3 regions of the Streptomyces sp. NPDC087310 genome follow, and region 1 is predicted to be linked to each of the others. Evidence: riboswitches for the same ligand, from Rfam matches in the RefSeq annotation. Region 1 holds a riboswitch; each other region holds the start of a gene.

Evidence for each region. Region 1 has a riboswitch for S-adenosylmethionine ahead of ACIO3P_RS02055 (aminotransferase class V-fold PLP-dependent enzyme). Riboswitches for the same ligand answer to the same signal wherever they lie in the genome.
Region 2: linked by a shared signal. The riboswitch ahead of thrC (threonine synthase) and the one ahead of ACIO3P_RS02055 (aminotransferase class V-fold PLP-dependent enzyme) in region 1 are both predicted to bind S-adenosylmethionine.
Region 3: linked by a shared signal. The riboswitch ahead of ACIO3P_RS26405 (ABC transporter substrate-binding protein) and the one ahead of ACIO3P_RS02055 (aminotransferase class V-fold PLP-dependent enzyme) in region 1 are both predicted to bind S-adenosylmethionine.

The regions. Positions count from the first base shown of each region.
Region 1 covers NZ_JBIUYF010000001.1:552,938-562,785, reverse strand. The annotation lists gene ACIO3P_RS02070 (Rieske 2Fe-2S domain-containing protein) at 1-47, shown strand, start outside; gene ACIO3P_RS02065 (ubiquinol-cytochrome c reductase cytochrome b subunit) at 44-1,687, shown strand; gene trpD (anthranilate phosphoribosyltransferase) at 1,907-2,971, shown strand; SAM riboswitch class IV at 3,098-3,215, shown strand; gene ACIO3P_RS02055 (aminotransferase class V-fold PLP-dependent enzyme) at 3,443-4,858, shown strand; gene ACIO3P_RS02050 (Lrp/AsnC ligand binding domain-containing protein) at 4,885-5,166, opposite strand; gene ACIO3P_RS02045 (rhomboid family intramembrane serine protease) at 5,163-5,822, opposite strand; gene ACIO3P_RS02040 (hypothetical protein) at 6,025-6,276, shown strand; gene ACIO3P_RS02035 (NYN domain-containing protein) at 6,314-7,678, shown strand; gene ACIO3P_RS02030 (NlpC/P60 family protein) at 8,121-9,173, shown strand; gene ACIO3P_RS02025 (C40 family peptidase) at 9,450-9,848, shown strand, end outside.
Region 2 covers NZ_JBIUYF010000005.1:595,903-605,750, forward strand. The annotation lists gene ACIO3P_RS21875 (FG-GAP and VCBS repeat-containing protein) at 1-402, opposite strand, end outside; gene ACIO3P_RS21880 (hypothetical protein) at 704-1,300, shown strand; gene ACIO3P_RS21885 (hypothetical protein) at 1,300-1,971, shown strand; gene ACIO3P_RS21890 (hypothetical protein) at 2,144-2,833, opposite strand; gene ACIO3P_RS21895 (sigma-70 family RNA polymerase sigma factor) at 2,833-3,342, opposite strand; gene groL (chaperonin GroEL) at 3,539-5,164, opposite strand; gene ACIO3P_RS21905 (cold-shock protein) at 5,489-5,692, opposite strand; gene ACIO3P_RS21910 (ubiquitin-like small modifier protein 1) at 6,050-6,325, opposite strand; gene thrC (threonine synthase) at 6,385-7,692, opposite strand; SAM riboswitch class I at 7,710-7,837, opposite strand; gene ACIO3P_RS21920 (glucosyl-3-phosphoglycerate synthase) at 8,036-9,016, shown strand; gene ACIO3P_RS21925 (hypothetical protein) at 9,055-9,216, shown strand; gene ACIO3P_RS21930 (trehalose-6-phosphate synthase) at 9,334-9,848, shown strand, end outside.
Region 3 covers NZ_JBIUYF010000007.1:113,808-123,655, forward strand. The annotation lists gene ACIO3P_RS26395 (jacalin-like lectin) at 1-481, shown strand, start outside; gene ACIO3P_RS26400 (beta-galactosidase) at 524-2,968, opposite strand; SAM riboswitch class IV at 3,191-3,312, shown strand; gene ACIO3P_RS26405 (ABC transporter substrate-binding protein) at 3,490-4,608, shown strand; gene ACIO3P_RS26410 (ABC transporter ATP-binding protein) at 4,575-5,780, shown strand; gene ACIO3P_RS26415 (ABC transporter permease) at 5,777-6,655, shown strand; gene ACIO3P_RS26420 (ABC transporter permease) at 6,648-7,556, shown strand; gene ACIO3P_RS26425 (hydantoinase/oxoprolinase family protein) at 7,559-9,649, shown strand; gene ACIO3P_RS26430 (hydantoinase B/oxoprolinase family protein) at 9,693-9,848, shown strand, end outside.

The DNA of each region.
Region 1 (9,848 bases):
GCGACTTCGCCGAGCCCGTCGGCCCTGCCTTCTGGGAGCGCGGATGAGTACCACGACAACCACAGCCACGACGGACGACAAGGCCCGCAAAGCGCCCGCGGGCGAGCGCGTGGCCGACTGGGCGGACGGCCGGCTGGGTATCTACAGCCTGGCCAAGGCCAACATGCGGAAGATCTTCCCGGACCACTGGTCCTTCATGCTCGGGGAGATCTGCCTCTACAGCTTCATCATCATCATCCTCACGGGTGTGTATCTGACGCTGTTCTTCCACCCGTCGATGAACGAGGTGGAGTACCACGGCGGTTACGTCCCGCTCCAGGGCGTGATGATGTCGGAGGCGTTCGCCTCCACGCTGGACATCAGCTTCGACGTCCGCGGCGGTCTGCTCATCCGGCAGATCCACCACTGGGCGGCGCTGATCTTCCTCGCGGCCATGATGGTCCACATGATGCGCGTCTTCTTCACGGGCGCCTTCCGCAAGCCGCGCGAGGTCAACTGGCTGTTCGGCTTCCTGCTGTTCGTCCTGGGCATGTTCACCGGGTTCACCGGCTACTCGCTCCCCGACGACCTGCTCTCCGGCACCGGTGTGCGGTTCATGCAGGGCGCGGTCCTGTCGGTGCCGATCGTCGGAACGTACCTGTCGATGTTCCTGTTCGGCGGCGAGTTCCCCGGCGGCGACTTCGTGGCCCGGTTCTACTCGGTCCACATCCTGCTGCTGCCCGGCATCATGCTGGGCCTGGTCGTGGCCCACCTGATCCTGGTCTTCTACCACAAGCACACGCAGTTCGCCGGCCCCGGCAAGACGAACACCAACGTCGTCGGCATGCCGCTGCTGCCGGTCTACATGGCCAAGGCCGGAGGCTTCTTCTTCCTGGTCTTCGGGGTCATCGCGATCGTCTCGGCCATCGCCACGATCAACCCGATCTGGGCCCTCGGCCCGTACCGGCCCGACCAGGTCTCCACCGGCGCCCAGCCCGACTGGTACATGGGCTTCTCCGAGGGCCTCATCCGTGTGATGCCCGGCTGGGAGATCAACGCGTGGGGACACACGCTCGTCCTGGGTGTCTTCATCCCGCTGATCATCTTCCCGCTGGTGCTGGTCGCGATCGCGGTCTACCCGTTCGTCGAGTCCTGGGTCACCGGCGACAAGCGCGAGCACCACATCCTGGACCGCCCGCGCAACGTACCGACCCGTACGGCGTTCGGTGTGGCCTGGCTGACCTGGTACTTCATCCTGCTGGTCGGTGGCGGGAACGACCTGTGGGCGACGCACTTCCATCTGTCGATCAACGCGATCACCTGGTTCGTCCGGATCGCCTTCTTCGCCGGACCGGTCATCGCCTTCATCGTCACCAAGCGGATCTGCATCGGTCTCCAGCGACGCGACGCCGAGAAGGTGCTGCACGGACGCGAGTCCGGTGTCATCAAGCGGCTGCCGCACGGTGAGTTCGTCGAGGTCCACACCCCGCTGGACCAGGCCGACCTGCACAAGCTGACCGCGCACGAGCAGTACAAGCCCGCCGAGCTCGGCCCCGAGACCGACGAGAACGGGGTACGCCGCAAGGTGTCGCCCGTCGAGCGGCTCAGGGTCAAGCTGAGCAAGGGCTACTACGGCGAGCACAACCAGCTTCCCAAGCCCACCGCGGAGGAGTACAAGGAGATCACCAGCGGCCACGGCCACCACTGATCGCCCGGCCTGAAACAGGTCGCCACCACCGAGGGCCCCGGCCCGGTCTCCCCAGGGAGCCGGCCGGGGCCCTCGGCGTGTGTGCCCGTACGTCCGCCGCGTCCGGAGTACGGGCACCCCTCCGCCGGGCGCGGCGTACGCCGATAGGCTTGCGGCCGGGCCGTACGCCGTCACGCCGTACGAAGCCCACGCAGCCGTCCCAGACACCCAGGAGCGAGCATGAGCGCTGTTACCCCCGTCGGAGGCGACACCGTGGCGGCCCGCACCTGGCCCGGCGTACTGAACCCCCTGCTGCGCGGCGAGAACCTGTCCACCGACGACACGGCGTGGGCCATGGACCGCATCATGAGCGGCGAGGCCACCGACGCGCAGATCGCCGGCTTCGCGGTCGCGCTGCGGGCGAAGGGCGAGACCGTCGAGGAGGTCTCGGGGCTGGTCCGCGCGATGTACGCGCACGCCAACACCATCGAGGTGCCCGGCCGTACGGTCGACATCGTCGGCACCGGCGGCGATCTCGCCAAGACCGTCAACATCTCCACGATGTCCGCGATCGTCGTGGCGGGCACCGGCGCCAAGGTCGTCAAGCACGGCAACCGCGCCTCGTCCTCCGCGAGCGGTGCCTCCGACGTACTGGAGAAGCTCGGCGTCAATCTGGAGCTGACGCCGGGGCGGGTCGTGGAGGTCGCGGAGGAGGCGGGCATCACGTTCTGCTTCGCGGTCAAGTTCCACCCGGCGCTGCGGTACGCGGCCAAGGCGCGCAAGGAGCTGGGCGCGCAGACCACCTTCAACATCCTCGGCCCGCTCACCAACCCGGCCAGGGTCAGATCCCAGGCCGTGGGCGTGGCGGACGCGCGGATGGCGCCCATCGTCGCCGGGGTGCTCGCCGCCCGCGGCAACTCGGCGCTGGTCTTCCGCGGCGACGACGGGCTCGACGAGCTGACCACCACCGCGACCTCGCGGGTGTGGACCGTACGGGACGGCGAGGTCACCGAGCAGCCCTTCGACCCGCGGGACGTCGGGCTGGAACTGGTCCCCGTGGAGGCGCTGCGCGGCGCGGACGCCTCGTACAACGCCGATGTCGCCCGCCGGCTGCTGGCCGGCGAGGGCGGACCCGTACGGGAGGCCGTGCTGCTCAACGCGGCGGCGGCGCTGGTGGCGCTCGACCCGACCGGGGACCCGCTGGAGACCCAGCTCGTGGCGGGGATCGCGCGGGCCGCGGAGGCGATCGACTCGGGCGCGGCGCGGGACGCGCTGGCCCGCTGGGTGGCGGCCAGCAACGCCTGACCGCTTGACGGAGGGAGGGGCCGGGACGCGGAACACGCGCCCGGCCCCCTCCTGTTGGACGGGCCCGTCCCGTATCGCGGACGGCGACTTGGGCGGTCCGCGCCCCTGTGCCATACTTTCGGCCAAGGTCATGAGTGACAGCGATTAAGGCCCCGGCTCGCTGTCCGGCAACCCTCCGTCCGTGGCGGGGTGCCCCGGGTGAAGACCAGGCCGTAGGCAGCGAGGTCTGCGGCAAGCGCGGACCCCTTGCCACCTTTGGGGTCCTGGTCCTCAAGGGAGCAGTCTCGTGAGCAAGCGAATGCGTTAGGGCTTCAGGATCCGTCGGATCCTCGCCCCTTCTTCAACCACCTCCGCGCGGTCCGTTCCGTGCGTCGAGGCATCCCCGCATCATCCGGCGCCGCTCCGTCGTGGAGTCGTGGAGCCGTGCGGGTCCTGAAGCCGTTCCGACTTTCCTCGCCGGGAGACAACGCCATGTCCGCACGCCCGAACGCCGCCGCCCCCACCGCCACCGCCTTCGTCGCCCCCACCGCCGACGACCCCGCCTGTGCGGCCCCGCTCCCCGTGCTCGGCGCCGATGTGACCGTCCCCCTCGTCACCGGCGGCGAGGTGACGTACGCGGCCCTCGACTACGCGGCCAGCGCCCCGGCCCTCCAGCGGGTGTGGGACGACGTCGCCGCGTACGCCCCGTACTACGGCAGTGTCCACCGCGGCGCCGGCTACCTCTCGCAGCTCTCCACGGACCTCTTCGAGAACAGCCGCCGCACGGTCGCGGAGTTCCTCGGCTGCCGCGCCGGCGACCAGGTCGTCTTCACCCGCTCGACCACCGACTCGCTCAACCTGCTGGCCGCCGCGCTGCCCGCCGACTGCCAGGTCTTCGTCTTCGAGACCGAGCACCACGCGTCCCTGCTGCCCTGGCGCGACGCCCGGGTCACCTACCTCAACGCCCCGCGCACCACGGACGAGGCCGTCGCCACCCTGGAGCGCGCGCTCGCCTCGCGCGACCCGCAGGGCCCGGCGCTGGTCTGTGTGACGGGTGCGTCCAACGTGACCGGTGAGCTGTGGCCGGTACGGGAGCTGGCCGCCGCCGCACACGCCCACGGCGCCCGGATCGTCCTCGACGCCGCGCAGCTCGTACCGCATCACGCGGTGGACATCGCGGATCTCGACGTCGACTGGATCGCCTTCTCCGGCCACAAGCTGTACGCGCCGTTCGGCTCCGGAGTGCTCGCGGGCCGCGCCGACTGGCTCCAGTCCGCCGAGCCGTACCTCGCGGGCGGCGGCGCCAGCCGCAAGGTGGCGCGCCGTGCCGACGGCGGTGTGGACGTCGACTGGCACACCACGGCCGCCCGGCACGAGGCGGGCTCGCCCAACGTCATCGGCGTCTACGCGATCGCCGCCGCCTGCAAGGCGCTCACCGAGGCCGGCTTCGACGCGCTGGCCGCGCGGGAGCAGCGGCTGGTCGCCGAGGTGCGCGCCGGTCTGGCGGAGGTGCCCGAGGTCAAGGTGCTCTCGCTCTTCGGCGACGACGCGGCGCGGGTCGGCGTGCTGTCGTTCGTGGTCGAGGGGTGGAACAGCTCGCACTTCGCCGCCGCGCTCTCCGCGGAGTACGGCATCGGCGTACGGGACGGTCTGTTCTGCGCCCACCCGCTGGTCAGGACCCTGCTGGGCAGCGACCCGCAGGACCCGGGGGAGTGCGGCGCCCCGGAGGCGGAGCCGGGCGAGCGCTCGCTCAACGCGATCCGGGTCAGCTTCGGCGCGGGGACGCCGGACGAGCACGTGGAGCGCTTCGTGCGGGCGGTGCGGGAGCTGGTGAGCGACGGCGCGCGGTGGAACTACCGTACGGAGGACGGCCGTTGCGTCCCGGACCGGGACGGCGCCGCCGCGTAGCGCTGACGTACCCGCCGGAGGCGGTCCTACGCGTCGAGTCCGATCGCGAAGGCCGCCTCCAGGTCGTGCTGGGAGTACGTACGGAACGCGACGTGGGTGTCCGTGCCCTCGACGCCCTCGATCTTGCTGATCCGGCCGGGGATCACATCCGCCAGATCGTCGTGCTTGGCGACCCGGACCATGGCGATCAGGTCGTACGTACCGGTCACCGAGAAGACCTCGCTGACGCTGTCCAGCGCCGCGATCGACTCCGCGATCTCGGGGATCCGGTCCACGCTGGTCTTGATGAGCACGATCGCGGTGATCACGGTTGGCGTTCTCCCTCGGTGGCCGCTGGCTGGGCTCTCACTCTATCGGTACGCCAGTACCGTCCCCAGGCGTAGAGGAAGCCGGCGCCGAAGCCCACGAGGTGCGCCAGATAGGCGATGCCGGGGCCCTCTCCGGCGCCGTGCGCGGCCAGCCACTGGAGCACGAACCAGAAGATCAGCACGATCCAGGCGGGGAAGCGCAGCGGCAGGAAGAAGAGGAACGGGAAGAGGCTGGTGACCCGCGCCCGGGGGAAGAGGTACAGGAACGCGCCGAGCACCCCGGAGATCGCGCCCGACGCCCCGACCAGGGTCTGGGAGGAGGCGGCGTTCGCGAGCGCGTACACGAGGAGCGCGAGGGCGCCGGTGGCGAGGTAGAAGAGCAGGAACGCGGCGCGGCCCATCCGCTCCTCGGTCATCGCGCCGAAGACATGCAGGAAGAGCATGTTCCCCAGCAGGTGCAGCCAGCTCCCGTGGACGAAGAGCGCGGTGAACGGGGTGAGCAGGGCGCGCGGCTCGCCGCGCGTCAGCTCGCTCGGGATGACGCCCCACCGCTCGAAACAGGCGCTCTGCGCGGCCAGCAGCGCGTCGCCCTTCCCGTACGCGGGAGTGAATCCCGAGAGCGGGCCGAGGAGGAAGGCCAGACAGCAGAGGGCCATCAGCCCGTAGGTCACCAGGGGCGCTCCGTACGCCGTACGCCTTTTGCTCACGGACAGAGCATGGCGTACCGGTCCCTAACGGTGCAGAGCGCCTCGCCGGGGCGCGGGGGAGCCGCGAGGCCGTAGGGTTGCCGGGTGCCATCCGCGGTTCGACGCCGCACCGCGGGGCACCGCATAGGGACGACGAAAAGAGGACGGCACGATGGCAGCAACTCCGACGGTTCCGCAGCCCACGGCCTCCACCCGGTGGCGCTGCACCTTGTGCGGCAATCTGACGCGGTTCGATGTGACGCGCTCGTCGAAGGTCGTCGAGTACGTCCATCTGGACCTGGCAGGGGAGCCGAAGGTCGAGGAGCGTGAGGTGGTCAGTGAGACCATCGAGTCGGTGCGCTGCCGTTGGTGCAACGCCGTGGATCAGATCGAGCTGGTGGACAGGCCGGGTGCCGGTTCCTGAGGGAGCCGCCCGTAAGGGGTGGATGGGGTGACGGATCGTGGAGCAGCCCGCGAGTGGCGCTGAGCCGGCCGGTGCGGCCGGCGGTGACGCCGCGGAAACGCTCGACCGACCGCTCCCCGACGGGGTACGGCGCCGGGTCGTCGCGCTCGTCTCGGACGCCTTCGGCGGGCTGACGGTCACCGAGCTGCCCGCCCAGCTCCGGCAGTACGCGCGCTTCGCCCCGAACAGGCGTGCGAAGTTCGCAGGTAACGCGATGGCCGCCGCGCTGGAGAGCGACCCCCTCTTCCGGCAGCGGATCGGCGAGCGGATCGCCCAGGCCCAGCCGGAGCTGGCCGCCGCCCTGGAGTCCGGATCGCCCCCCGCCGCCGCCGATCCCGTCGATGTGGCCGCCGCCGCGTATGTGCTCAGGCCCCCCGGATGGGTGAAACTGGTCGCCGCCGCCGGCGAAGAGGCGCAGCGCGCCGACGCCGAGCGCGCCGACGAGGAGAACCGGCGCGAGCTGGAGCGGCTGCGCGAGGAGCTGGCCGCCGCCAGGTCCCTCACCAGGACCGAGACGGAGCGGCTGCGCACGGAGCTGGACACCGCGCGCAAGGAGACCGAGGCGCTCCACCGCAAGCTGCGCAGCGCCTTGAGCGATGTGAAGCGCGGCGAGGCCGCCCTGCGCCGTACGCACGCGGAGTCCGAGGCCCTCCGGGCGGAGAGCGCGGCCCAGGTGTCGGCGGCGGAGAGCGAGACGCGCCGGATCAGGGCGCGGCTCGCGGAGGCGGAGTCGGCGGTCGAGTCGAGCCGCAGGGCCGCCCGCGAGGGGCGCTCGGTCGAGGACATGCGGCTGCGGCTGCTGCTGGACACGGTGCTGGAGTCGGCCCAGGGGCTGCGGCGCGAGCTGGCGCTGCCGCCCGCCGCGAGCCGGCCCGCGGACACGGTCGACGCGGTGGAGCCCGGCCGGATGTCCCCCAAGGACGTGGCGGCGCGCGCGCTCTCCGATATGGATCCGGCGCTGCTCGATCAGCTTCTGGCGCTTCCGCAGGCGCATCTGATCGTCGACGGTTACAACGTGACCAAGACCGGTTATCCCACGATGCCGCTGGAGAAGCAGCGGCTGCGGCTGCTGGGCGGGCTCGCGATGCTCGCCGCGCAGTCGGGCGCCGAGATGACCTGTGTCTTCGATGGCGCGGAGCTGGTCGCGCCGGTGCTGCTCGCACCGCCGCGCGGCGTACGGGTGCTCTTCTCCAAGCCGGGGGTGACCGCGGACGAGTTGATCCGTCAGCTCGTCAGGGCGGAGCCGCCCGGCCGGCCCGTGGTGGTGGCCTCCACCGACCGTGAGGTCGCGGACGGGGTCGCGAAGGCCGGCGCCAGGCCGGTCGCGTCCGCCTTGCTGCTGAAGCGGCTTTCGCGCGTCTAGCTGATGTCCGGTCGGATCTGCCCTGACCGGATCTCTTCTGTCTGTCTCTGACCGCCTCTGACCTTCTCCGGCCACTTCCGGCCACCTCTGGCCTTCTCTGGTCAACCAACAGTGGCAATGACCGAATTGAACGCCACTTGTCTGGGCGTGGCGTCAAATGTCCACTACTGCATGTGTATTGCCGCTCTGCTGTCTGTAGGGCGCCTGTAAATAATGTGCTTCGTGACAGAGTTTTTCCTTGCAAGGATTTGAACTGATCACAAGAAGGTCACTAGGGTCATGCCTCGAACCTTCGCGCGGTTGATCACCCATCCGGGGTGACAGTGAAGGAACCGCCGTTTTCGCGCAGTTCGGCCCAGTTCGCGGGGGAGCCGTACGCACGAAGCCGGGACTGACGTCCCCAAGGACCGGCAGGCGGCTGAGGAAGAAGGAGCTCGCCTCCGTGGCGTCCCACCGTCGTCCCAAGCCCCCGAGCCGTACCCGGGTGACCGTGCTCACCGCGACCGCCGCCGCTGCTGTCGCGCTCTCCTCCCAGGCCGCCAACGCCGCACCGACGCCGAGCAAGGCCGACGTCAAGGAGAAGGTCGACAAGCTCTACGAGGACGCCGAGAAGGCCACCGAGAAGGCCAACGGGGCCGAAGAGGCGCAGGACAAGCTGGAGAAGCAGGTCGGCGCCCTCCAGGACAAGGTCGCCCGTGGCCAGGACGAGCTCAACGAGATGCGCGACGGCCTCGGCCTGATGGCCAGCAGCCAGTACCGCACCGGCGGTATCGACCCCGCGCTCCAGCTCTTCCTCTCCTCCGACCCGGACAGCTACCTGGAGAAGGCGTCCACGCTCGACCAGGTCAGCGGCAAGCAGGCCGAGTCGCTCAAGCGGATCCAGGACAAGCAGCGGACCCTCGCGCAGCAGCGCCAGGAGGCCCAGGGCAAGGTCAAGGACCTCGCGGACACCCGCAAGGTGCTCACCGAGAAGAAGAAGGAAGTCCAGGGCAAGCTCGCCTCCGCGCAGAAGCTGCTCAACTCGCTCACCGAGAAGGAGCGCGCCGACCTCGCCAAGGCCGAGGAGGAGCGCGCCAGCCGGGGCAGCGGCAGCGGCGGCGGCTCGACGTCCTCCCGCGCCGACCTCGGGGACACCCCGGCCTCCTCGTCCCGCGCCGCCGCGGCGTTCGCCGCCGCGCAGGGCAAGATCGGCACGCCGTACGTCTACGGCGCCTCCGGCCCCAGCTCCTTCGACTGCTCCGGGCTCACCTCCTGGGCGTACGCGCAGGCCGGTGTCTCCATCCCCCGGACCTCCGAGTCGCAGGCCAACGCCGGTTCGCGGCTCTCGCAGAGCCAGCTCCAGAAGGGTGACCTGGTCATCTTCTACGGCGACCTGCACCACGTCGGCTTCTACGCGGGCAACGGCCAGGTGCTGCACGCGCCCAAGCCGGGCGCCAGCGTCCGCTACGAGGCCATCGGGAACATGCCGTTCCAGTTCGGTGTGCGCATCGCCTGACCGCCGGGCGGGCGTGGCCGGCTGTTGACGTCCTGACCGTCATCTCCGGCTCGACACCCGCCCATTCGGGGGAATTCCCACCCCACACGCTGACACCCGCGCCCCGCCGATGACCTTGAGGTCTACGGCGGGGCGTCACTTTGTGTGCGCGGGGCGGTCGTTGGCCGCTCCGTGATCGCCCGGCTACTGTCTGCTCCGCGCAGCACCGGCCAGCGGTCCGCCCACCGGGCGGCAGGGCTGCGCCTGCGCGTACAGCGGAAGGGAGTTCGGCTTCCCGTGGTGTCCCATCGCCGTCCCTCACAGTCCGGCCATGCTGCTCTGCGTTCCGGCACCCGTGGCAGCGCCGTCGCCGCCGTGTCCCTCGCGGCGGCCACGACGGCGGTGGCGCTCGGCGCCGCCCCGGCGGGCGCCGACCCACAGGCGACGCCCGACGCGACCCGGGCCCAGGTCGACCGGCTCTTCGAGCAGGCCGAGCGGGCCACCGAGCGGTACAACAAGGCGGGCGAACGCGTCACGGAGCTGCGGACGCTGCTGGACACGGCGCAGGACAGCGCCGCGCGCGGCCAGGAGCGTGTCAACGCGATGCGCGGCGCGCTCGGTTCGCTCGCCGGCGCCCAGTACCGTTCCGGCGGCGTCGACCCCACCCTCGCGCTGCTGCTCTCCTCCGACCCGGAC
Region 2 (9,848 bases), on a different contig from region 1:
CTCCGCCCAGGTGACCACCAGGTCGTCGTAGCCGTCGCCGTCGAGGTCGCCGTGGGCGCTGACCGCGCGCCACCTGCCGTCCTCGGTGAGGTCGCCGGGGACGCCGGGTGTGGCCTGGCTGATGATCGCGGCCGTGTCGTGCCTCAGGCCGGTGGCGGAGCCGTACGCGACGGTGACGACGCCCGCCCGCTTCACGCCGTCGACGGTCGTGGTGTGCGCGCCGATGGCGAGGTCCGGATAGCCGTCGCCGTTGAAGTCGGCTCCGGAGCCGGCTCCGGAGTCCACCCCGGCTCCCCGCACCGGGCCCGTACGGTCGGCCGCCGCGGCGGCCGGTGTCACACCGCCGGCGCCGAGCAGTGTGACCGCGCAGACGGCCGCGGTGGTGAGCGCTCTTGCGCGCATCAGAACCCCCCAGGTTCCCGGTGGCGGCCCCCGGGAGAGGCCGCCGGAATACCGAACGGATGTGATCATACGGGCACCTCGGAACCGCCTCGTGCTACCGAGAGTTCTTTACATGCGGAGCCAACTCACCTGTTTATTACGTGAATTTGACGATGGATATCCTTTGACGACGGGACCTGACGGACCATAGGGTCGGATGCGTCGGGTGAGCTGACCGACGGGGGACCAGCCGGGGGGATCGAAAGGGGAAGTTCAGCTCTTCAGGGATGCGTGCCGTATATCCGCGTCCTCATTCTCGATCGTGCATGCGCGCGGCATCGCGCTGCCGCATGCCCAATTCACGGGGAAAAAATTGAATCGGAGATTCGCACGCGCATCGCTCGTGCTCACTTCCTGCACCGCGCTGGCCGTCGCCGGCACCCTGGCCGGATCGACATCCGCGCAGGCCACGTACTACAGCGGCGGCATGCCGAAGCGGTCGTTCAACGTCAAGACCGTCGGCATCAACAATGAGTGGGTCAAGTACTTCGACACCGGCCGCAAGAACTGGAACGACGCCGGGGTAAAGGCCAAGATAGGCCGGAAGTCCACCGCAAAGGCATCGTTCACGGCCGGTCGCTACAGCGCGAGTTGGTACGGGGTTTACGCGCCGTCCGGTTCTCGCGCCAATCGGGTCTTCAAGATCCAGGTGAATGCGAGGACTCTCGACCGGGATGCCGGTTCGAAGTACGACCAGTGGGTCCGCAGCACCACCACGCACGAACTCGGGCACGCGCTGAGTCTCGACGACAACCCGAATACCAGCAAAGCGTCGCTCATGAAGCACAGCCGTAATCGCACGACGGTGCAGAAGCCGCTGGCGTACGACAAGTCCGAGGTGAAGAGGATCTACTCGTGATGGCGACCCGGAACATTCTCGTCACCGGCGCCGCGGCCCTCGCCGCGTTCGGCGTCGTCGGCTGCTCCTCGGACGGCGGAGCCGCGAACGGCTCCGGGTCCGGGGCCGGATCCTCGGCGGACGTCGTGGCGTACCACGCGGACTACCCCGCCTACGACTCGCTCGACGCGGTCATCGGGGAGTCCGACCTCGTCGTCCGGGGCACCGTGGTCGGCTCCCGGGTCGAGCCCCTGCTGCCCGAGACCTCGGCCGGCGGCGACCCGGCCACCAACCCGCAGGCGGGTCTCTCCCCGAAGGAGCTCGCCCAGGCCGAGGCCGAGGCGGAGGCCGACCCGGTGGTCGTCACCGTCTCCACGGTGAAGGTCTCCCAGGTGCTCGCCGGGGACGCCGCCGTCGGGGACACCGTCGAGGTCAGCCAGCTCGGCGGTACGTACAAGGGCGTCACGTACAAGGAGCGGGACACCACGACGCTCGCCAGGGGCGGCACCGAGTACGTGCTGATGCTCGCCGACAACGGCGGCGCCAACCCGTACGACCTGCTCAACCCGGAGCAGGCGCTCTACACCGTCGGGTCCGGCGGCGCGGTCAAGGCCGTGTCGGGCGGCGGCTTCGACAACGCGGGCAGGATCAGCCAGCTCGCCGACCGGACGCAGCGGATCAGCGCCAAGTAGGCGGCGCGCGCCCACCGCACCGGAGCCGCACCCGGGCGGCGGGGCGGCACGGAGGACATCGCCCTCCGTGCCGCCCCGCCCTCGTCTCCCCGTGCCACTCCCCACCGCCCCGCTCACCGCCCCGTTCTCCGCCCCGTTCTCCGGGCCGCTCCCCGCCCCGCTCCGCACCGCTCTACTCCGCGAGCCGGAGCGCCTTGAGGACCCCGGGGCTCAGGGCCACGTCGTTGTCGTTCCCGGCGACCGCGCGCCGGCCGTCGCCGCCCACGCCGTACCAGCCCTGCGTGGTGTTCACCAGGACGTACCCCCCGTCGCCGCTCTCCTCCAGCAGCAGGACGTACTCCTTGCCCGCCGTGAGCCCGGCCGTCTCGGGCCCGGAGCCCGGGGTGGTGTACGCGACCTCGATCGAGTCGCCCGGGGTCTTCCCCTTGGCGGTCGCGACCACGTCCGCCGTCGCGACGGTCGTCCTGATGTCGTCGGCGTCCTCCTCCCGGCCGGCGCCGAGCCTCGCCCGTACGATCACGGTCGCGACGCCCTCCAACTGGGCCGTGGTCCCGAAGTACGGCTCGTCGGCGACGGCTCCGCCGCCCGGTCCGGCGCCCGGCCCCTCGCCGGGGGCCGCCGGATCGCCGGGGAGCAGGAAGAAGGTGGCACCGCCGATGACGGCGGCGGCCCCGCACGCGACGACGGCCGTCATGAAGCCGCGCCGGGGCGGGCGGCGGACGGCCACCGTACGGACCGGGCGTGCCCCCTCGTCCACGGGCCCCACCAGAGCGGCGAGTTCGGCCGCCGCGCGCGGCGACAGCTCCCCGGGCTCCGGGACCGGTACCGGATTGGCGTTCCGGATCATCGACTTCACGCGCATCACACTGACTCCTCGGGCAGGTCGAACACATCACGGAACGCTTTACGGGCCCGGTGCAGCCGCACCCACACCGCGGGCGCCGAACAGCCCAGCGCCTGACCGGCCTCGGCGGCGCTCAGCCCGTCCCAGTAGCTCAGCAGCAGCACCTCGCGGTGGTGGGACGGCAGCCGGTCGAGCGCGTCGAGGACGGCTTCGTCCGGTCCTGAGGCAGGACCGCGGTCCAGCTCGTCGCCGATCCGCCGGTGCAGCTCCGTCAGCCGCTCCATCGAGCGGTAGTGGTTGCTCAGCAGATTCCGCGCGGTGACGAACAGCCAGCCCGTACCGACCTCCTGGCCGTCCGTCATGCGCTCCCAGGCCGTACGGAAGACCTCGGCGGTCAGCTCCTCGGCCGCCGCCCGGTCCCCCGACCTCCGCTGCACGAAGGCGGACACCCGTGGGTGGTCACGGACGTACAAGGCGGTGAACCGCGCGGCGCGGTCCCGCTCACTCCCGGTCTTCAAGGTCTCCACACCCCATAGATGTCATGGACCGGGCGCATCCTTACATCCCGAAGCAGAAGAACCGGGGAAAAAGCCCGAGGGCGGCACCCCTTCGAAAGCCGAGGCTCGAAAGCCGAAAGCTCGAAGAAGGGGTGCCGCCCTCGGTCAGGACGGTCGATCGACCGGCCGACCGGACGCGGCGGGCGTCCGGGCGGCCTCAGGCCGATCAGAAGTCCATGTCACCGCCCGGCATGCCGCCGCCGGCCGGGGCCGCGCCGGCCTTCTCCGGCTTGTCGGCGATGACGGCCTCGGTGGTGAGGAACAGCGCGGCGATGGACGCGGCGTTCTGGAGAGCGGAGCGCGTGACCTTCGCCGGGTCGATGATGCCCTCGGCGATCATGTCGACGTACTCGCCGGTCGCGGCGTTCAGGCCGTGACCGACCGTCAGGTTGCGGACCTTCTCCACGACGACGCCGCCCTCAAGACCACCGTTGACGGCGATCTGCTTGAGCGGAGCCTCCAGCGCGAGCTTGACCGCGTTCGCGCCGGTCGCCTCGTCGCCCGTCAGCTCAAGCTTCTCGAAGACCGAGGCAGCCTGGAGCAGAGCCACGCCACCACCGGCGACGATGCCCTCCTCGACGGCGGCCTTGGCGTTGCGCACCGCGTCCTCGATGCGGTGCTTGCGCTCCTTGAGCTCGACCTCGGTCGCGGCGCCGGCCTTGATGACGGCCACGCCGCCGGCCAGCTTCGCCAGGCGCTCCTGGAGCTTCTCGCGGTCGTAGTCCGAGTCGCTGTTCTCGATCTCGGCACGGATCTGGCTGACGCGGCCCGCGACCTGGTCGCTGTCGCCGCCACCGTCGACGATGGTCGTCTCGTCCTTGGTGATGACGACGTTGCGGGCGCGGCCGAGCAGGTCGAGACCGGCGTTCTCCAGCTTGAGGCCGACCTCCTCGGAGATGACCGTGCCGCCGGTGAGGATGGCGATGTCGTTCAGCATCGCCTTGCGGCGGTCACCGAAGCCCGGGGCCTTGACGGCGACGGACTTGAAGGTGCCCTTGAGCTTGTTGACGACCAGGGTCGACAGGGCCTCGCCCTCGACGTCCTCGGCGATGATCAGCAGGGGCTTGCCGGACTGGATGACCTTCTCCAGCAGGGGAAGGAGGTCCTTCACGCTGCCGATCTTGGAGTTGGCGATCAGGATGTACGGGTCGTCGAGCGACGCCTCCATACGCTCCATGTCCGTGGCGAAGTACGCCGAGATGTAGCCCTTGTCGAAGCGCATGCCCTCGGTGAGCTCAAGCTCAAGGCCGAAGGTCTGCGACTCCTCGACGGTGATGACGCCTTCCTTGCCGACCTTGTCCATCGCCTCGGCGATGAGCTCGCCGATCTGGGTGTCGGCGGCGGAGATGGAGGCCGTCGAAGCGATCTGCTCCTTGGTCTCCACGTCCTTGGCCTGCTCCAGCAGGGCGCCGGAGACGGCCTCGACGGCCTTCTCGATGCCGCGCTTGAGGGCCATCGGGTTGGCGCCGGCCGCCACGTTGCGCAGGCCCTCGCGGACGAGCGCCTGGGCGAGGACGGTCGCGGTGGTCGTACCGTCACCGGCGACGTCGTCCGTCTTCTTGGCGACTTCCTTGACCAGCTCGGCGCCGATCTTCTCGTACGGGTCCTCGAGCTCGATCTCCTTGGCGATGGACACACCATCGTTGGTGATCGTGGGGGCGCCCCACTTCTTCTCGAGGACGACGTTGCGGCCCTTGGGACCAAGGGTGACCTTGACGGCGTCGGCGAGCTGGTTCATCCCGCGCTCGAGACCGCGCCGTGCCTCCTCGTCGAACGCGATGATCTTGGCCATGTGAAGTGGTCCTCCCGGACTGGGGTGGATTTCTCCGGACCGCGCTGGCGCCCGCGACGGACGGCCTGAGAGTCGGCGGTTCCTTGCCCCACCGGCTCTTCGGGCCTCACCGACCCGGTCCTAAGTTGTCACTCTCACTTGCAGAGTGCTAACGCCAATAATTAGCACTCGACCCCCGAGAGTGCAAGCGCCTACAGGACCTCGTTGGAGGGTCACGCATGAGGGGCCCGCATCCCTGGTGCGGGATGCGGGCCCCTCATGCGTGAGTGCGATGCGGAGTCTGTACCGAGTACGTGAGTGCGTCGGTGGCCGATCGCGCCGGGATCAGACGGCGAGCTTGACCATGTCCGCCTGCGGACCCTTCTGGCCCTGCGAGATCTCGAACTCCACTCGCTGACCTTCTTCAAGGGTGCGGTAACCGTCCATCTGGATCGCGCTGTAGTGGACGAATACATCCGCACCACCGTCGACCGCGATGAAGCCGTAGCCCTTCTCCGCGTTGAACCACTTGACGGTGCCCTGAGCCATGCCAACTCCCCTATTACTGGCCCTTGCACGGGGCCACACTTCGCGCCGGAACGCGTCGACCGCGGCTGAATGTATCTGCCCAACTGCCCTCTGCAACAGGTCAATCGGACGAGAATTCTGGGCGTGGCCGAACACGCATAGTGCTGAATCCACTGCGTTCCGGGACAAGTCGGGCCGGGCAAAGCGTACGTACGCCGCAAAAGGCTCCAGGACTTTGCCCTCATGTTGTCGCGTTCTCGCTCGCGTACGGAGCGGGCGACAGCGGGGCGTTCCCACACTCTACCGTGCTCAACCATGTAGAACGGCCCCCTCCGCTTCTGCTGCGGAGAGGGCCGTTCTGCGTTGCGTTCGGCGGCGTCAGCCTCCGGCGACCGCCGGGATGATCGAGATGCCCGCGCCCGCCGGCGTGGCGGTCTCCAGGCCCTGTTCGAAGCGGACGTCGTCGTCGTTCACGTACACGTTGACGAAGCGGCGCAGCTTGCCCTGGTCGTCCAGGACGCGCCCGGCGATGCCCGGGTGGTTCGTCTCCAGCGACTGGATGACCTCGGAGAGGGTGGCGCCCTCCGCGGGAACCTCGGCCTGGCCACCGGTGTAGGTGCGCAGGATGGTGGGGATACGGACCTTGACGCTCATGGTGGGAAGCCTTTCTCGGTGTCGGTGGTCAGCTCACGACGTGTCAGCTCACGACGTGGTCAGCTCGCGGCGAGGCCCGCGTCGCGGAACGCGTCGAGGCTCGGGCGGATCGTCGCCGTCGGGCCGGTCGTCGGGGCCACGGCGTCCAGCGTCTTGAGCCCGTCACCGGTGTTGAGGACGACGGTGGTGAGGGCCGGGTCGAGCACGCCCGCCTCGATGAGCTTCTTCGTCACGCCGACGGTCACGCCGCCCGCGGTCTCCGCGAAGATGCCCTCGGTGCGCGCCAGCAGCTTGATCGCGTCGACGATCTGCTCGTCGTTGACGTCCTCCACCGCGCCGCCGGTGCGCCGGGCGATGTCCAGGACGTACGGGCCGTCGGCCGGGTTGCCGATCGCCAGGGACTTGGCGATGGTGTCCGGCTTCTGCGGCCGTACGACGTCGTGCCCGGCCTTGAAGGCGGTGGAGACCGGCGAGCAGCCCTCGGCCTGGGCGCCGAAGATCTTGTACGGCCGGTCCTCGACGAGGCCGAGCTTGATCAGCTCCTGGAGCCCCTTGTCGATCTTCGTGAGCTGCGACCCCGAGGCGATCGGGATGACGATCTGATCCGGCAGCCGCCAGCCGAGCTGTTCGCAGATCTCGTACGCGAGGGTCTTGGAGCCCTCTCCGTAGTACGGCCGCAGGTTGACGTTGACGAAGCCCCAGCCCTCGCCCAGCGGGTCGCCGATGAGCTCGGAGCAGAAGCGGTTGACGTCGTCGTAGTTGCCCTCGATGCCGACCAGGTCCCCGCCGTACACCGCGGCCATGACGACCTTGCCCTGCTCCAGGTCGTGCGGGATGAACACGCAGGAGCGGAAGCCGGCGCGGGCCGCCGCGGCGCCGACGGCGCCGGCGAGGTTGCCGGTGGAGGAGCAGGAGAGGGTGGTGAAGCCGAAGGCGCGGGCGGCCTCGACGGCGATGGCGACGACACGGTCCTTGAAGGAGTGCGTCGGGTTGCCGGAGTCGTCCTTGATGTGGAGCGAGCCGGTGACGCCCAGCTCACGGGCGAGGTTGTCGGCCTTGACCAGCTTCGTGAAACCGGGGTTGATGTTGGGCTTCGAGGCGACGTCGGCGGGGACGGGCAGCAGCGGCGCGTACCGCCAGATGTTGTCCGGGCCCTCGGCGATGCGCTTCTTCAGCTCTTCGGGGGTGCCGCTCGGCAGGTCGTACGCGACTTCGAGCGGCCCGAAACAGCTCACGCAGGCGAAGATGGGGCCGAGGTCGAAGCGCTCTCCGCATTCGCGGCACGAGAGTGCGGCGGCGGGTCCGAGGTCGACGGTCTCGTTGGCACCGGTCTCGTTCGTACCGGTCGGGACGGTCTGCACAGCCATGATGGCGAGGCCCTTTCTCCTCATCTTCCTCGCGACGTACTTCGCCGCAAGACGGAATTGGCACCTTCCCCACCGTGACCTCGCGGTCGGCGGGAGGGTTGCCGGGACTTCAACGGGCCGTTCCCTCAGTCCCTCTGGATGAGCGCTATGGCGCCGGAGCCTGGGTCCGGTGCGTTTGTTCACGTGATGACCCCGGCATGCGGTGGTCATTCGTGTTGTTCAAGACTGTAACCGAAGGGGTGGAGGGTTGAGATAGTCGTCCGCACCGCGAGATGGATCACGTCGGGGCACATGTCGTGGCACATATCGCACCTCATCAAGGATCGCGCAGGGAGTACCGAACGTGCTGGAAGAGGTGGAGCACTGGCTGACCAGGCGTTCCTGGTCGGCGGGGGACCGTACGCTCGACCGGCTCCTGGCGGCGAAAGCGGCACGCGGCAGCACGGTCAGTGTGGTCCTGCCGGCGCTCGACGAGGAGGAGACCGTCGGCGCGATCGTCGCCGTCATCCGGCGTGAGCTGATGGAGCGGGTCCGGCTCGTGGACGAGCTGGTGGTGATCGACTCCGGCTCCACCGACCGTACGGCCGAGGTCGCCGCGGCGGCGGGCGCGCGGGTGGTGCACCGGGACGCGATCCTGCCGCGGCTGCCCGCACTGCCCGGCAAGGGCGAGGTGCTGTGGCGGTCGCTGCTGGTGACGAGCGGCGACATCGTGTGCTTCGTCGACGCCGACCTGCGGGAGTTCTCGCCGGACTTCGTCTCCGGGATCGTGGGCCCGCTGCTCACCGAGCCGCAGGTGCAGTTCGTGAAGGCGATGTACGACCGCCCGCTGGGCGGCGGCACTGGCGGCGGTACGGGCGGCGGCACGGAGGGCGGGGCCGTCCAGGGCGGGCGGGTGACGGAGCTGGTGGCACGCCCGCTGCTCAATCTGCACTGGCCGCGGCTGGCCGGTTTCGTCCAGCCGCTGGGCGGGGAGTACGCGGCGCGCCGCTCGCTGCTGGAGCGGCTGCCGTTCCCGGTGGGGTACGGCGTGGAGCTGGGCCTGCTGGTGGACGCGCTGCACACGGTGGGGCTGGACGCGCTGGCCCAGGTGGACGTGGGTGTACGGCTCCACCGTCACCAGGACGACCGGGCGCTGGGGCGGATGGCCGCGGCGATCTACCGTACGGCGCAGCTCCGGCTCCAGCGGGGCCATCTGGTACGGCCGCGGCTCACGCAGTTCGAGCGGGGCGAGGACGGTTTCACGCCGCGGACGCACGCGGTGGACACGGAGGAGCGTCCGCCGGTGCGGGAGATCGCGGAGTACACGGCCGGACGCGCGGCGTAACGTCGGATCATCGCACTACTTGCCTACATTCCTCCCTCATGGGCATGAATCTTGCGTTGTCGGGAGCTTCGGAGTTCACGCGGGTGCTGGCGCAGGCCGGGTCCACGGCCGAGCGGCTGTGGCTGCTGGGCGGCATGGCGTTCGCGCTGACCGGCGCCGGGGTGGTCGCGCTGGCTGCGGCGCGCGGGCGGCGCGACTGAGCGGGACGGCGCCGACCGAGCGGGCCGCGCGATCGAGCGGGCGGCGCGGCCGACCCGGCGGGGACGTCACACGCACCGTACGTTTGAGCGTTTCCGTGACGGGCTAGGTTTCGCGACATGGTTACCGAGCAGTCCGGCACCCCCGCGCCCGCCCGCGTCCTCGTGGCGTCCAACCGCGGCCCCGTCTCGTACACGCGGCGCGACGACGGCACGCTGGCGGCCAAGCGAGGCGGCGGCGGACTGGTGTCGGGCCTGTCGGCCATCGGGGCGGACGACGACGCCGTCTGGGTGTGCGCGGCGCTCGGCGAGGGCGACCGGGAGGCCGTACGGCGTACGGGGGGCCGCCTGGACCCGGCCGACACGGGCGGGCAGCGGGTACGGATGCTGGGCATCGAGCCCGAGGTGTACACGGCCGCGTACAACGACGTGGCCAACTCGACCCTCTGGTTCGTCCACCACATGCTCTACCAGACCCCGCTGGAGCCGTCCTTCGGCCCGGGGTTCCGCGCCCAGTGGGCCGCGTACGAGACGTACAACCGCGCCTTCGCCGAGGCGCTGGCGCAGGAGGCGGCCGAGGGTGCGGCGGTCCTGGTGCAGGACTACCACCTGGCGCTCGTCCCCGGGATGCTGCG
Region 3 (9,848 bases), on a different contig from region 1:
CCTCTCCGACCACTACCCCCACGCCGTCGACCTCACCTGGTCGCAGCCCGCGAACCGCCGTGCCTCCGACTTCTTCGGCGGCCCGCACGGCACCGCGTTCAACGACGCCCGCGCCCTTCCGGCCACCCCCGCGCCCCGCACCCTCACCCTGCGCGGCGGAGCCCGGCTCGACGCGGTCGGCCTCACCCTCGACGGCGGTACGGTGCTGAGCCACGGCGGTACGGGCGGCACCGCCTCCTCGCTCACCCTGGCCACGGGCGAACACCTCACCTCGGTCAAGCTGACCCAGGGCCAGAAGGACGGCCGTACGCGGATCTTCTCCGCCGCGTTCACGACGGACCGGGGCCGCACCCTCGCCGCCGGTACCGCCACCTCGGACGCGGTGACCTACACCGCGCCGTCCGGGTGGCGGATCGTCGGCTTCACGGGCCGCTCCGGGGACGGGATCGACAAGCTCGGCGTCATCTACGCGCCCCGGTAGGCGCGCCCCGGTCGTCGCGCCCCAGCCGTCGCGCTCACGTGGTCAGGAGCCGGCGGCCGGGTCCTCCGCCGTACGCAGCCGGACCCGGCGGACCGGGACGAACGCCGCGGAGTCCACCGACGCCCGGGTCCTGGCCGCCGCCAGGCCGTCCCGTACCGACGCGTCGACGTACACCCCGTCGGCGCGGCCCAGGGGCAGCACCCGGATCTCGACGCCGTGCTGGACGGCCTCCGCGGCGTGCCGGCGCAGCCCGATGTCCCACGCCGGGCCGTACCAGAAGTGGTCGGCGACGAGGCGCCCGTCGATGTAGGCGCGGGCCACGTCGCCGGTGTACGTGAGCCGCAGCAGCACCTCTCCGCCCTCGTCGAACACCGCGCGGGGGACGGCGATCCGGTGGACCGACGCCTCCGCGAAATCGGCGTCCACCGGCGCCGAGGCGCGGCGGTGCGGGCCGCCGTCACGGGCGGGCGGCGCCACGGCCCCGGCGCGTACGCACGCGACGGTGGCGGCCCCGGCCCCGGCCGGGGCCACCGATGCCGTCCAGGTGGTGAAGACGCCGTCGGCGCGGGGCCCGGAGAGCCCCGTCGTCCAGTCGGCGGGTGTGCGGAGTCCGGCGGCGGGCGCGGGCGCCAGGGCGAGGGAGACGGTCTCCGCCTCGGTGGGGACCCGCAGTTCGCCCCCGTCGGCCAGCACGGCGTCGTCGCAGAGCACCAGCCGCTCCGCGTTCCAGATCCGGACCCGCTGGAGACGGCGCCCCTGCTCCTCGGTGAGGAAGAGCAGCCGGACAGGACCCTCGGGCCCGGTGACGGTCACCACCGCGTCCGTCCCGGGCCCGTTGACCGTCACCACCGCGTCCGTCCCGGGCTCGGTGATCTCCACCACCGTCCGGCCGTCGCGCGTGGTGCTCGTGGCCGGTGCCGACACCGAAGCCCCGGCGGGCAGCGGGAACTGCGGGGCGATCCCCGCCGTGGCGGCGAACACCGCGGTCGGCACCCCGTCGATCGCCAGCCGGGTCAGCGGCTGCGCGCTCACCCAGTCGAGCCGTACGCCCGGCCCCGCCGCGTACCCGAGGGGCCACACGAAGTGCGCACCGGACGGCACGGTCACCGGCGTGGCCGGAACCTGTCGCGTACAGCCGTCGAGTCCGACGCGGAAACGGACCCCGTGGTGGTCGGGGAGGGGTTCGTGGGGCTGGTGGTTGTTGACGAAGAGGAAGCCCTCCGTACCGCTGGAGCGCACCGCCCAGCGGAGCGTGGACCGGTCGTCGAGGCCGTCCGGGCACGCGTCGGGCAGCCGCAGCGGCATGTCCGCGAGCCGTGCCCCGGAGTCCTGGATCAGCAGATGCTGCGCGCGCAGCGCGTGGAACGAGGGGCGCACCTGCCCGAACTCGCCCAGCGGTGCCTGGAAGTCGTAGCTGACCGACGGCAGGTCGTTGGGGTAACCGGTGGCGTGCGACTCCTGGTTGGGCAGCGCGAGATCCAGCCGTTGCGAACAGCCGTGGTAGAGGTAGTACCCCTGCCAGACCGAGCCGCTGCCGAGCTTGGCCAGCGCCAGCGCGGAGACGTCCGCGGTCCGCACCAGGGGCCGCCGGTGGTACGCGACGGCCATGCCCGAGCCGAGCTCACAGGTGAGGTACGGGTAGCGCCGGTCGTCCGGCACCCCGCGGCTCGCCCGCGTCGCGGAGCGCAGATCGGCGCCGATGGCGGGGTCGTCCCTGACCGGGGTGAAGAAGTAGTGCCGGCGCATCTCCCGCGCCCAGCCGTCGTGCGCCTCCGCCCAGAACGCCTCCGGGTAGCCGCCGTACACCGGCAGCAGGAGATCGCGCGGGAGGTCGGCGGCGTCCCACCCCGTGGCGGTCCACAAGGGCGCGGCGATGCCCGCGGCCTCCGCGACGCGGCGCAGCGTCGCCAGATGCGCGGGCGCGTCGTACAGCTCGTTCTCGATCTGTACGGCGACGACGGGACCGCCCTCGTCGTAGGAGAGGCCGCGCAGCTCCCGGCCGATCCGGGCGAAGTACCGCTCGACGAGCGCCAGATAGGCCGGATCGTCCGTGCGCGGGACGCAGCTGGCGCCGTCGAGCCAGTCCGGGAAGCCGCCGCCCCGGCACTCACCGTGCGACCAGGGGCCGACACGGACGGCGACGGACAGCCCGAGGCCGCCGCAGAGCAGGACGAAGCGGCGCAGATCGCGGCCGCCGTCGAAACGGAAGGTCCCGCGGCTCTCCTCGTGCTGGTTCCAGAAGAGGTAGGTGGCCACGGTGTCCACCCCGCCGGCCCGGATCTTCAGCAGCTCCTCGCGCCACTCGGCGGCCGGATAGCGGCTGAAGTGGAATTCCGCCATCACCGGAAGCCAGGGGACCCCGCCCCGCAGGATCCTGCGGCTGTCGGGGACCAGCGGGACGCGTACGCCGTCCGGGCTGCCCATCGACAGGTGACCCGACGGTCCGGGCGGGGGAGTGTGCAGGTCATGGGCGTGCAGCGACAACACGACGGACGGCTCCTGCGTCGGCGGACGGCGGGGAAGATCGCCTCATCGTCGGCACGGTCCAGGACCGTGTCAAGAAGCACTCCTCGCCCAGGCGCGCCACGGGGGAGCGGCACATCTGGCCGGTATCAGTCTTTCCCGATCCGCCGTCCTGTGATCCAGGTGTGATGTTCATGTGATCCACCTCGTCTTCAGATCGCCGCCACGGGGTGTTACGTTTCTCGATGTCACGAGTCCCAGCGACAAGCCCCGGCTTGCTGGGCGGCAACCCTCCTTCTGCGGTGGGGTGCCCCGGGTGATGACACGGCTCCACGCGCACACCGATGTGCCGGGAGCAAGCGCGGACCTGTCAGCCAGGTCCAGTACCTGGGACGGGAGCACGAGATGACAGCGGACGCGGTGCCTCACAGAGCGTCGTCCTGGTGCCCCGTCCAGCGGCCCCCGCTCGTCGAGCGGCCGGCGAACCATCACCCACGGGCCGGCGCGCCGTACGACGCCACCCCGCACCGAGGAGCCCTTCCCTCATGAGACCTGCCCTGTCACGCCCTCGCGGGCGACGCTCCCTGCTCGCCCTCGCCTCGGCCGTCACCGTCCTCGCCGCCGTCGCCGGCTGCGGTGTCGACACCGGCGGCTCCGGCGATGGCGGGTCCGGTACCAAGGGGGAGCAGATCACCGTCACCGCGTTCGCCGGCCCCTGGGGTGAGCTCTTCAAGAAGTCCTTCGTCGCACCGTTCGAGAAGGACACCGGCATCAAGGTGAACCTCGTGTACGGGGCCGACTCGGCCTGGCTCACCAAGCTCCGCGCCGCGGGCGGCAAGGACGCGCCGTTCGACGTCGTCGCCCTCACCCCCGGCTCCCTGCACCAGGCGGTCGGCGGCGGTCTCCTCCAGCCGCTCAAGACCGGCGACCTGAAGAACTGGAAGCAGCTCGACCCGGTGCTCACCCAGCAGTCCACGGTCGACGGCTCCTCCTACGGCGTACCGCTGACCACCGGCTCCAACGGTCTGCTCTACCGCACCGACAAGATCAAGCAGGCGCCGCGGGACTGGACCGACATCTTCGACAAGAAGTACTGCGGCCATGTCGCGCTGCCCCCGCTGACCTACAACGCGGGCCTGGAGTTCTTCTCCGCGCTGGTCTCCCAGGACGGCGGCAAGCTCTCCGACCCCGCCGACGTCGACAAGGCGTTCAAGAAGCTCGCCGCGCTCAAGGGCTGCGTCTCGGCGTACCCGGCGGACGCGGGCAGCGTCTCCACCGTCCTGCAGAACGGCGACGCCTGGATCGTGCCCTTCTGGGACGGCCGCGCCTTCGCCATGGCCAAGGAGGGGCAGCCGATCGGCTTCAGCTACCCGGCGTCCGGCGCCGTCGGCGCGCTGACCTCGTACTACGTGCCCAAGGGCAGCGCGCACACCAAGGCCGCCTACACGTTCCTGAACTACCTCAGCGCCGCCCAGCACCAGAAGCCCTTCGCCGAGGGCACCTTCTACGGCGCGGGCAACGACACCATCGACTACAGCCCCGACTTCAAGGACAAGGTCAAGTACGGCGAGGCCGTCTACAAGACCTTCACCTGGGTCGACTACAAGACGGCGACCCCCAAGCTGAACGAATGGCAGCAGCGGTGGAATCAGATCTTCAAGTGACCGGGCAGCGGCACGACACCGGCGGCGGGACCGCCGCGCACATCGACATCGAGGGTCTGGCCGCCGGGTACGAGGGGCAGCGCATCCTCGACGTCGACCGGCTCTCGATCCGGCGCGGCGAGTTCCTCTCCGTCCTCGGCCCCAGCGGCTGCGGCAAGACGACCCTCCTCAACAGCCTGGCGGGGTTCGTCCGCCCCACCGCGGGCCGGATCACCCTGGACGGCACCGACCTCACCGACGTCCCCACGCACCGCCGGGGGCTCGGACTGGTCTTCCAGAACTACGCCCTCTTCCCGCACATGACCGTCGCCGGGAACGTCGCGTACGGACTCAAGGTGCGCCGCACCGAGCGCGCCGAGCGGGACGAACGCGTCGCCGAGGCGCTGCGCCTCGTCGGCCTGGAGGCGTACGCGGACCGCAGGCCGAAGCAGCTCTCCGGCGGCCAGCAGCAGCGGGTCGCCGTGGCCCGCGCGCTGGCCACCCGGCCCGCGGTGCTGCTGCTCGACGAGCCGCTGTCCAACCTCGACGCCAAGCTGCGCCGCGAGATGCGGGTGGAGCTGCGGGAGCTCCAGCAGCGCCTCGGCATCACCATGGTCTTCGTCACGCACGACCAGGAAGAGGCGATGTCGCTCTCGGACCGGATCGCCGTGATGAACGGCGGCCGGGTCGAACAGCTCGGTACCCCCACCGAGGTGTACCGGACGCCCGCGACCCGCTTCGTCGCCGAGTTCATCGGCGCTGCCAACATCCTGGAGGGCACCGGCGCCGTGGACGGGACGCTCCACCTGGGCGGGGTCGGGCTGGACTCCGGCCTGGCCACGCTGCCCGACGGGGAGACGGTCACCCTCGCCGTACGCCCGGAACGCGTCACCGTCCGCGCCGTCGAGGCCGACAGCGACAACGACGGCGACGCCGGTGCTTCGGCCACGGCCGAGCGCGGCTCCGGGATCGTCGGCTACCGGGCGTTCACCGGGGAGGCGTGGCAGGCGCAGATCGTCGTCGCCGAAGGCGTCGTGGTCAACGCCAGGACGGCCGAGGAACCCCCGGCCGTCGGCGCGCGCGTCACCTTCGGCTGGTCCGCCGCCGACGTCATCGTCCTCGGACCCGCGGAGGGGCCCGGGGGAGACGCTGCCGCCGGGGACGCCATGAAGAAGGAGGCGACGCCCGGATGAGCGCGCCCGCCGCCCGCGCGCCGCGCCGGCTGCGCGGGCTGCTGCCCGTCACGCCGGTCGTGGTCTTCCTGCTGGCCCTGTTCGTGGTCCCGCTCGTGCGGGTCCTCGCGCTCAGCTTCCATCCCTCGGACGCCAACGGCTACCCGCTCGACGGCTACTCGTTCACGCAGTACCGCAGGGTCTTCACCGAGTCGTTCTTCTCCGAGTCCCTGTGGCAGAGCCTGTTCACCTCGCTGCTGGTCACCGTCCTGTGCGTGCTGCTCGGCTTCCCCGCCGCGTACGCGCTGGCCCGCGCCCGCAAGGGAGTGGTGCGCACCCTGCTGTTCGTCGCGGTCGTCTCCCCGCTGCTCACCAGCGTGGTCGTCCGCAGCTACGGCTGGGTCGTGCTCTTCTCCGCCAACGGCGTGGTCAACCGGACCCTCGTCGGCCTCGGCATCCTGGACCAGCCCGCACCCCTGCTGACCAGCTACCTCGTGGTCGTCGTCTCGGTCACCCACGTCCTGCTGCCGTTCGCGATCCTGCCGCTGACGACCGCGCTGGGCGGCATCGACGACAACCTGGCCCGCGCCTCGCGGAGCCTGGGCGCCGGGCCCGTACGGACCTTCTGGAAGGTCACGCTGCCGCTCAGCCTGCCGGGCATCACGGTGGGCGCCACCGTCGTCTTCCCGCTGGCCATGGGCATCTACATCACCCCGCTGCTGGTCGGCGGCGCCAACCAGCCCCTCGCCGGGCTGCGCGTCTACTCCCAGATCACCAGCGTCTTCGACTACCCGGTGGCGGCGGCGCTCAGCCTCACGCTGCTCCTGCTGACCCTGGTGGGCGTCTCCGCCCTCGGCACCGGATTCCGCTTCTGGGAACGGAGACTCCATGGCTGACCCGGCCGTCGACCGTACGCACGACCACCCCGCCGCCGACCGGTCCGTGAAGAACGCCGCGCTCCAAAAGGGGAGCCCGCCGTCGCGCAAGGGCGCGGGCCGGGGCTCCGTCCTGCTGCGCCGCGCCGGGCGGACCGCCGTGGCGCTGCCCGCCGTCGCCGTCTTCCTCTTCCTGCTGGCGCCGCTCGCCGTCCTGGCGCTCAGCTCCCTCAACTCCACCAGCTCCCTGAGCTTCCCGCCCAGCGGGCTCTCCCTGCGCTGGTACTCCGAGGTGCTGTCCTCCCCGGACTGGCTGGTCTCCTTCCGGCTCAGCGGGGTCCTGGTGCTGCTCGTCGTCCTCACCACCGTGACCATCGGCACGCTCGCCGCGTACGGCCTGGTCCGCGGCGACTTCCCCGGCCGCGGCCTGCTCTCCGGGCTCGCCCTGGCCCCGCTGATGGTCCCCGAGATCATCATCGGTCTCGGCCTGCTCTACTACTTCCAGGGCCTCGGCCTGGTCAACACCCTCCCCGGGCTCTGGCTGGCGCACTCCCTGGTCGCCCTGCCCTTCGTCATCCGTACGGTGATGGTCAGCGCCCAGGCGCTCGACCCGGCCCTGGAACGCGCGGCGGCCACGCTCGGCGCCGGACGGGCCCGTACCTTCCTCACCGTCACCCTGCCGCTGCTGCGGCCCGGCATCCTCGCCGGAGCGGTCTTCGCCGCCGTCACCTCGCTCGGCGAGGTCGCGGTCTCCGCGCTCGTCTCCGGCTCCAACACCACCACCGTGCCGGTCCGTATCTTCTCGGCCGTCCAGTTCCAGCTCGACCCCTCGGTGGCCGCCGTCTCCACGCTCCTGATGCTCGTCAGCGTGCTCGTCCTGGTGGCCGTCGACCGGTTCACCAACTTCTCGGAGGTGCTCTGACCGTGCCCGCTGACCCCACCGCCGCAGCCCCGGGCCCCCGCGCCCGCGTCGGGATCGATGTGGGCGGCACGTTCACCGACTTCGTCCTCGCCGTCCCCGGCGAGCGGAGCGCTCCGCTCCACCACAAGGAGCCCAGCACCCCCGGCGATCCGGCGCGCGCCGTCGCCGACGGGCTCGCCGCCGTCCTCGACCGGGCCGGGCTGCGCCCCACCGATCTCGCCGCCGTCACCCACGGCACCACCATCGGGCTGAACGCGATCATCCAGCGCCGCGGCGCCCGGATCGCCCTGGTCGTCACCGAGGGCTACCGGGACATCCTGGAGATCGGCCGCAGCCGCATGCCGTCCTCCTTCGACCTGCACGCCGCCAAGGAGGAGCCGCTCGTCCCCCGGGACCGGATCGTCGAGATCCCCGCGCGGCTCGGCCCGGACGGCCGCCCCGTACGCGTCCCCGACGACCGGGAACTGGCCCGGGTCGCCGAGGAACTGCGCGCCACGGACGCCGAGGCCGCCGCCGTGCTCGTCCTGCACGGCCACACCGACCCCGCCTTCGAGGCGGAGGTCACCCGGCGGCTCGCCGCGCTCGTCCCCGAACTGCCGCTCACCTCGTCGGCCGCGATCTGGCCCGAGGTCCGCGAGTTCGAACGCGCCCTCGTCACCTGCCTCAACGTGTACATCCAGCCGCTGATGCGCCGCTACTTCGACCGGCTCGAAGCGCTCCTCGACGGGCTCGGCGTCACCGCCCCCGTCTACATCGCCGCGTCCAACGGCGGCTCCCTCAGCCTGCGTTCGGCCGCCGAACGGCCCATCGAGACCGTCCTGTCGGGACCGGCCGCCGGTGTCACCGCCGCGACCCGGCTCGGCCGCGCCGCCGGGATCAGCCGGCTCGTCACCTTCGACATGGGCGGCACCAGCAGCGACATCGCCGTCGCCGTCGACGGCGAACCGGAGTTCGCCACCCACACCACCATCGGCGGACTCCCGCTGATCCTGCCCGTCGTCGCGGTCAACGCCATCGGCGCGGGCGGCGGCTCGGTCGTACGGGCCGACACGTACGGAGCCCTCAAGGTCGGCCCGTCGAGCGCCGGCGCCGACCCCGGGCCCGTCGCCTACGGCCGCGGCGGCACCCGCCCCACCGTCACCGACTGCTATCTGCACACCGGCGTCATCGACCCCGCCACCTTCCTCGGCGGGCGGATGACCCTCGACGCGCCCGCCGCCGCCCGCGCCCTCGGCCTGGTCGGCGACGAACTCGGATTCGCCACCGCCGACCCCGGCGCTGCGGCCGACCGGGCGGCCGACGGCGCGCTGCGGGTCGCCACCGCGGGCATGGCCGTGGAGCTCCAGAAGACCCTCGCCGGACGCGGCCTCGACCCCGCCGAGTTCACCCTCGTCCCGTTCGGCGGCGCCGGCCCCACCCACGCGGCCGTGCTCGCCGAGGAGGTCGGCATCCGCGAGATCGTCGTCCCGCACGCCGCCGCCACCTTCTGCGCGCTCGGCGCGGTCGGCGCCGACCTGCGCCGCGACTTCGCCCGCAGCCTGCGCCGCGACCTCGACGACACCACCGTCGCCGCACTCCGCGACATCCTCGCCGGGCTGGAGGAACGCGCCCGTACCTGGCTCGCCGAACAGGGCCCGGAGACCGCGCCGCCCGTCCTCACCGTGGCCGCCGACATGAGCTACACCGGCCAGGCGTACGAGCTGCGCGTGGAGCTGTCCGGCGAACCCACCCTGGCCGCCCTCACCGAGGCGTTCCACCAGGAGCACGAGCGGCTCTACGGCTTCCGCGACGCCACCGCCGCCGTACGGCTCGGCACCGCCCGCCTCGCCATCAGCGCCGCGGGCCCCGATCTCGCCACCGTTCCCGCCGAGGCCACCGCGGACGGCCCGCCGCCCGCGCCCGTCGGCCACCGCACCGTCCTGCTCGCCGGGGACCGCGTCACCGCCGACGTCCACCGGCGCGACGCGCTGCGCACCGGACACACCCTCGCGGGACCCGCCGTGATCGAGCAGGACGACACCACCGTGCTCGTACCACCGGACTGGTCGGCCACCGTCGACCCGCTGGGCAACCTCCGGCTCCGGCACTCCTGACCACCACAAGGCAAGCCACGGCAAGGCAAGGACGCACCCGACCATGAAGCTCGACCCGGTCACCCTGGAGATCATCGGCAACAAACTCGGCGCCCTCACCGAGGAGATGTGCCTCACCCTCCAGCGCACCAGCCGCTCGCTGTACGTCAAGGAGACCGCCGACTTCTGCTGCGCGCTCGCCGGACCCGACGGTGCCTTC